Regions from separate parts of the Rothia sp. LK2588 genome, predicted to be linked through region 2. Evidence: riboswitches for the same ligand, from Rfam matches in the RefSeq annotation. Region 2 holds a riboswitch; each other region holds the start of a gene.
What was found. Region 2 has a riboswitch for thiamine pyrophosphate ahead of thiO (glycine oxidase ThiO). Riboswitches for the same ligand answer to the same signal wherever they lie in the genome.

Region 1: linked by a shared signal. The riboswitch ahead of VVR12_RS10135 (ABC transporter ATP-binding protein) and the one ahead of thiO (glycine oxidase ThiO) in region 2 are both predicted to bind thiamine pyrophosphate.
Region 3: linked by a shared signal. The riboswitch ahead of VVR12_RS03875 (bifunctional hydroxymethylpyrimidine kinase/phosphomethylpyrimidine kinase) and the one ahead of thiO (glycine oxidase ThiO) in region 2 are both predicted to bind thiamine pyrophosphate.

The regions. Positions count from the first base shown of each region.
Region 1 is NZ_JAYWLS010000004.1:333,295-335,554, forward strand. It holds gene VVR12_RS10135 (ABC transporter ATP-binding protein) at 1-1,340, opposite strand, end outside; TPP riboswitch at 1,392-1,492, opposite strand; gene VVR12_RS10140 (DUF4235 domain-containing protein) at 1,643-1,906, shown strand; gene VVR12_RS10145 (MFS transporter) at 2,027-2,260, shown strand, end outside.
Region 2 is NZ_JAYWLS010000001.1:483,226-485,485, reverse strand. It holds gene thiO (glycine oxidase ThiO) at 1-1,121, opposite strand, end outside; TPP riboswitch at 1,115-1,216, opposite strand; gene thiE (thiamine phosphate synthase) at 1,348-2,016, shown strand; gene VVR12_RS02305 (hypothetical protein) at 2,077-2,260, shown strand, end outside.
Region 3 is NZ_JAYWLS010000001.1:820,069-822,328, reverse strand. It holds gene VVR12_RS03875 (bifunctional hydroxymethylpyrimidine kinase/phosphomethylpyrimidine kinase) at 1-895, opposite strand, end outside; TPP riboswitch at 885-984, opposite strand; gene ppgK (polyphosphate--glucose phosphotransferase) at 1,010-1,852, opposite strand; gene map (type I methionyl aminopeptidase) at 1,903-2,260, opposite strand, start outside.

The sequences.
Region 1 (2,260 bases), on a different contig from region 2:
AACGGGTTCGCCTCGGCCAGGTGCCCCAGCCGCAGGCGGCTCATGAGTTCTTCGGTGCGCCTCGCCAGTTCCGCCTCGTCGAGCGGTTCACGGCGCAACTTGGTCAGGTGGCGGGGGCCAAACTCCAGTTCTTCCCGCACGGTCGCCTTGAGGAACTGCTGTTCTGGTTCCTGAAAGACCAGCCCCACTCGGGAGGCTAGGTCGGCGGGTTTCCAGGAGAAGATGTCGGCCCCGAGGCGGGGCGCGTACTCACCCTGCTGGTCAGTGCGCAGGGTGTCGGTGGCCTCCAGGGTGCCTTCGGTCGGTGCCAGCAGACCCGCCAGGGTGAGCGCCAGCGTCGACTTCCCCGCACCGTTGTCCCCCAGGATGGCCAGGTGTTCGCCGGCGCGGACGTCCACGTCGATGCCGCTGGTCACGGTAGGTAGCGGTAACCGCGGTTCGTCCCCGGCGGCCAACGACCGGGCGCGTTGTTTGAGCTGTGCGCGGGTGGGGTTCTGCCGGGTGATGCCCAGGTTGCGGGCGGTCAACAGCACCTCGCCGGGGTTCTCGGCGCGTTCGGGAACCTGCGGGACGTACCCGGGCAGCCACACACCGGCGGCGATGAGTTCTTCGCGGGCCTGTTCCAACACGGTTTCGGGGGAACCGTCGTGGGTGATGCCTTCAGGTCCCAGCACGATCACCCGGTCCATGTGCTCGGCCCACACGCCCACGCGGTGTTCGATGACCACCAGGGTGGCCCCGGTGGCGGCCTGCGCGGCCAAGACGGCGTCGCGCACCTCGGTCACGCCGGCGGGGTCAAGGTTGGCGGTGGGTTCGTCGAGCAGCAGCGCGCCGGGGTGCATGGCCAGGATCCCGGCCAGCCCGAGCCGCTGTTTCTGCCCGCCGGAAAGCGCGTGGGTGGGGTGATTCAGCGCCAGGTCATCCAAGCCGACCGCGCGCAGGGACGCCACCACGCGCGTCCAGATCTCGTCGCGGGGCACCGCCAGGTTTTCGGGGCCGAACGCGACGTCATCACCGACCCGGGCCAGCACCACCGATGATTCGGGATCTTGCTGCATCAGGCCCGACACGCCGCGCGTCTCGTGCGAGGGCTGACCGTTGAGGCTCATTTGACCCAGCTGAGACTGGCCGTCTTCGTCGTGCATCAATCCGCCCATAGCGTGTAACACCGTCGACTTACCCGCACCCGAGCCGCCCAGCAACAGCACTTTCTCGCCGGGAGCGATGGTGAAGTTCAGATCGTGCACAGAGGGGTGTTCGCGGGTGGGATGGTGCCAGCCGAAGTCCGCGGCGTCGATGCGAGCGCCGACGGTGCGCGATGACTGGTGGCTTGAGGCCATGAAACTGATCTGCCTTCCAGTGAGCATGGAAGGGGGCCACGGACAACCGTGGACTTGGAGAACTCGACTTCCTCCACCGGTACTAACCGGATCAGGTTCGAGGGTCTGCGTACGCACTCTCAGCACCGGGCGGTGCTCCCCTGTCGTTTCTCACGTATCAAATTCAAAACGTGTGGTGTTTAGTCTACGCCGTGAGACCCGGCGGTGTCATGCCGGTGCGGCGTGTGGATGGATTGAGAGAGCGGTTGGGGATATTCTGAGACTCGTATCCTTTCAAAAACCGAACCAAAGGACGTTTTCATATGAACCCGATTCAGATCGTCAGCTCCGCAGCATCGCTGGGCGGCGTGGCTCTGGCTAACAAGATTTTGACCGCTACCTGGCGCAAGGTCACCGGCAACGAGCCCCCGCAGAACAACCCCGAAGACGATGAGCGCTGGCGCGACATCCTGATCTGGGCTGCTATCTCCGGTATGACCGGCACCCTGATCAAGGTCTTCGTGGCTCGTGCCGCAGCAAAGGCTCAGGCGAAGAACAAGGCTCGCGGCGGTCAGAAGGAGATCTAATTCTTCTCCCCGCACCGATCAAGCTCCCGCTCCCTCACGGGGCGGGAGCTTTTTCGTGCCCGCCCGCCACATCGGGTGCCGCACGGCCGCGAGCGCCCGGAGACCGTTAGGCTTAAACCTATGAGTTCACCGCGCTCCTCTTCCCGCCCGCACGGCCGCCCCACCCCGGAGGCTCACCGCGTCTCCGCCACGAGCCGAGAACCAAGCTCTGCCCGTGACTCCGGCTCCACCCCGCACCCGGCGAAACGCTCGACGATCACGGCCTGGGCGCTATGGGACATGGGATCGGCGGCCTTCAACGCCATCATGACCACCTTCGTGTTCACGGTGTACCTCACCTCGAAGAGTTTCGGC
Region 2 (2,260 bases):
CGGAAGTACCCGTTGGAGACGGTGAGGTGTTCGATGGGTTTCTCTCCCCGATGTACGGGGCCGATGAGGGGTAGGTCGTCGGGGGTGCCGGGGCGTGCCCGGGAGATGACTTCGTAGAGTTCGAGTTCGGTGATGGCTGGGATGAGGTCGTGGGCGTCGCGAAGCAGCTGGTAGACCCCGCCGGCGTTGATGCCGGGAAGGCGGTCTTCGCGGGAGGTGGCACCGATGACGAGGGTGTTGTCTTCGCGGGGCACGATGTAAACGGGGTTGCCGCGGACGACCCCGCGGACGGTGGAGGTGAGGAAGGGGCGTTGGTTCTCGGGTATGCGTAGGCGTAGTACGTCCCCGTAGACGGGTCTCAGCGGCAACGTGGAGACCTCGGGGATGCCGTGGAGGTCTGTGGCGCCGAGCCCGTTGGCGATGATGATGTGTTCGGCGGTGGTGGTGCCGGGGTTCCCCGTTTGGTCTCGCCAGGTGACGGCGCGCGCGGTGGGGTGCGGGGCGTCCGCGATCAGGACGCCGGTTGCGGTGACGGGGTGGATCTCGCCGGTGAGGTGGTTGGCGAGGGCGCTGGCGAACCAGCGGGGGTTGATTTGGTGGTCGCCGGTGATTTGGATGGCGCCGGTGAGCCGTGGGGAGAGTACCGGTTCGGTGGTGCGTGCGGCGCGGATGCTGATGGGTGTGGTTTCGAGGCCGAGTTCGCGTTGGTAGTCGGCGAGTTCGGTGAGTGCTTGTTTGTCTGCGGTGTCGTAAGAGCAGACGAGGGTGGGTGTGTCGCGGAGTCCGACGTTCTCCCCTGTGGTGTGTTGGACGTCGGCGGCCAGTTCTGCGTAGAGTTCGGCGGCGCGTTTCATGAGGGGTACGAGGGGTTCTTGGCGGAACTGCACTTCGGAGGCGGGCGCGAGCATGCCGGCGGCGGCGCGGGTGGCTTCGCTGGCGGGTGCGGGGTCGAGTAGTGTGACGGTGCGTCCGGCCCGTTGAAGGCGGAAGGCTGTGGTGAGGCCGATGATGCCGGCGCCGATGATGAGGATGTCGGTGTGCTCTGGTGGGGTGTTGGGCGCGGGTGTAGATTGGTGGATAGCGGCGTCGCTATCGGCTGGGTTGTAGAGGGTAGCGCCCATGGGCAACACTTCCTTTCGGCGGCATGATCCGCATCAAGTTCGACGGTCGGCTTTTCGCCCTCTCAGCCCGCTATGGGGCTCCCGTAGGTTCTCTTCACTATAAACCCGCCCGATCACTGATGGAAAGATTGTAGGGTCTTCGATGACTGAACATGACACGTTGAATGATGGGACTCCCCTAGGTACTGACCGTGCTGGGCAGGAGCCCGCGGTGAGCGGTGGCGTTATGCCCGGTGGTGGTGTGGGCCGGGGGCGTGGGCAGCGGGTGGAGTTGTTGAATGCCGCGCGCCTGTACCTCTGCACGGATTCCCGCGCCGATCGTGGGGACCTTGAGGAGTTTTTGGATGCCGCGTACGCCGGCGGTGTCGACATTATCCAGTTGCGGGATAAGAAGATTTCGGCTGCGGAGGAGATCGCCGCGTTGCTGATCTTGAAGCGGGTGGCTGCCCGTCACGGCAAGCTGTTTGCCGTCAATGACCGCGCCGATATCGCTGCGCTGGTCGGCGCCGACGTCTTCCATGTGGGCCAGGACGATCTCTCCCCCGCCCAGGCGCGCGAACTTTTGGGCCCGGACGTGATCATTGGCCGCTCGACGCATGCCCCCGGGCAGGCCGATGAGGCGATCGATAACCCCGAGGTAGACTACTTCGCCTGCGGGCCCGTGTGGGAGACCCCCACCAAGCCCGGGCGCGCTGCGGCGGGTTTGGGTTACCTGCGCTATGTGGCGGACAAGAAACCCGCCAAACCGTGGTTCGCGATCGGAGGGGTCAACCCCGAGACCTGCCCGCAGGTGCTGGACGCCGGGGCGCACCGGATCGTGGTGGTCCGCGCGATCACCGAGGCGACGGAGTCCCGCCAGGCGGCACAGCGGTTGGTCGCGGCGTTGGCTGGCTAAGCGTTGGGCCCGTCTTCCCCGGGGCGAGGCCGATTTGACCTGTTTGCCTAAAATTGCCCTGTGCAGAATCTTCTCTTCCCCTCCGATCCGACCTCGGCCGCCGATTCCTCCTGTGAGGCGGTCCTCTTTCGCGACCTGAAATGGGTCGACCGCTCCCCCACGGTCGTCATCGAACCGCTACTGAACGGTCAGCCCACCGGGCACCTGCACCGCGTACCGTTGCACCCCGAGGGGTTCATCGGTT
Region 3 (2,260 bases), 340 kb from region 2:
CATCGCGGAACACGCGCGGGCGCTGATCCGAGAACTCCGCCTGACGCCGCAGGCGGTGAAAATGATCGATGGGTCCGTTGCCCGAACCCACCTGCAACGCCTCGCCGTTCTCTAGGGCCTCGCGCACCCAGGCGGTCGCCCAGGCCACCGCGTCTTGGGCGGAGTAACCCGCACCCAGACGCGTCGCAATGGCGGAGGAGAGCGAGCATCCGGTGCCGTGCGCTGCGGTCGTGTGTACCACTGGTGAAGGGGCCTGTGCTCGAATACCCGTGGCATCGACCAACAGGTTGTCGCGGTCGTCCTCGCCACTGAGGTGCCCGCCCTTGGCCACCACCTGCACCCCGGTGAACGCCGCCAAGCGCTGAGCCTGCGCCACCATCTCATCACGGGTCCCCGCCTGCTCCTCTTGCACCAGCTGGGCCAGCTCGATCAGGTTCGGCGTGATGATGGTGGCGCGGCGCAACAGCTCGCCTGAGATAGACTCGGCCAGCGCGTGGCCCGAGGAGGCGACCATCACCGGGTCGACGACCACCGGGATCTGTTCGGGGAGTTCGTCGAGCCAGTCGATGACGGCCTGCGTCGAGGGTGCGTCTGCGATCATGCCGATCTTGACCGCGTCGATGACCACGTCGTTGCTGACAGCGCGCAACTGGGCGGTGAGAAACTCGGGGTCGGGGGTGTGAATCTCTTGCACCCCGCGCGTGTTTTGAACCACCAGCGAGGTCACCACCCCCATGCCGTACCCGCCGGCGGCCGCAATCGATTTGAGGTCTGCGTGCAAACCTGCACCGCCGGTAGGGTCTGTGCCCGCGATCGATAAAACGCGAGCGACCGCGGGCCGAGAACCCTCGGCGTGCGCGGTCGTTGAAGAAGTATGCAGATATGACTGAGCCATGTCACAATCCCTTCGCTAGTTCTAACTAGATCAGGTTCGACGGGTGTTATCTCAGCTCCCCACGGTAGGGAGCACCCCGTGTGTCACAGCTCATGATAGCAGAGAGCTATCGCCCTAGTCGTTGGTGTGATCCCAACCGGCAGCCCAGAGGGCGGCGCCGACGATGCCGGCATTGTTACGCAGGGTCGCCATTACGATCGGGGTGCGAACGTCATCTTCGAAGTAGGGCAGGAACTTCTGCGGGTTTTTCGAGATACCCCCGCCGATCACGAAGAGATCGGGGGAGAAGAGCATCTCCACGTGGGTGAAGTAGCGCTGCAGGCGCTTGCCGTACTTCTTCCACGAGAGGTCCTCGCGCTCGCGGGCGCGGGCGGAGGCGCGCGACTCGGCGTCGTGACCGTCGATCTCCAGGTGACCGAGTTCGGTGTTGGGGATCAGATTTCCCTCGTTGATCAGTGCGGAACCGATGCCGGTGCCCAAGGTGATGACCGCGATGAGGCCGCCGTGGTCGCGTCCTACACCGTAGTGAGCCTCGGCCAAACCGGCGGCGTCGGCGTCGTTGAGGGCATGCACGCGGCGGCCGCCCAGCGCGGCAGACATGATGCCTTCCAGGTCAGCGCCCACCCACGATTCGTCCACGTTGGCCGCCGAGAGGGTGATGCCGTTCTTCACCACGGCGGGAAAGTCGATGCCGATCGATGAATCCGGTGCCGGGGCGAGCTCGCGCGATTGCAGCTCTTCGACGATCTGGACGACCACCTCGGCGCAGGCCTCGGGAGTAGCCGGCGAGGGGGTGGGGATGCGGAAGCGTTCGGAGACCAGGTTGCCGGTGCGGATGTCGACGACACCGCCCTTCATGCCGGTGCCGCCTATATCGATGCCGATCGCCAGGTCCTCGGGGTTCGGCTTGAAAACTTCGGTCTGACCTTCAACGGTTTCTACAATGGTGTTGCTCATAGCTTCTTTCTGAGGGCGGCCGCCAGCAGGCGGCGAGTGAATGATAATGGTTAGGAGATCGTGGGCAGGGTCAAGATGTCGGCCCCGTCCTCGGTGACCACGAGGGTGTGTTCGAACTGGGCGGTGCGCTTACGATCGCGGGTGACCACGGTCCAGTCGTCCTCCCACATGTCCCACTCGATTGTTCCGAGGGTGAGCATGGGTTCGATCGTGAAGATCATTCCCACCTTCATCTCGGTGGAGTACGCGGGCGCGGTGTCGTAGTGCGGAATGATCAGGCCGGAGTGGAATTCACGTCCCACGCCGTGGCCGGTGAAGTCGCGTACCACCCCGTAACCAAAACGGGCGGCGTACTTTTCGATGACGCGGCCGATCACGTTGATCTCGCGCCCAGGCTTGACGGCCTTA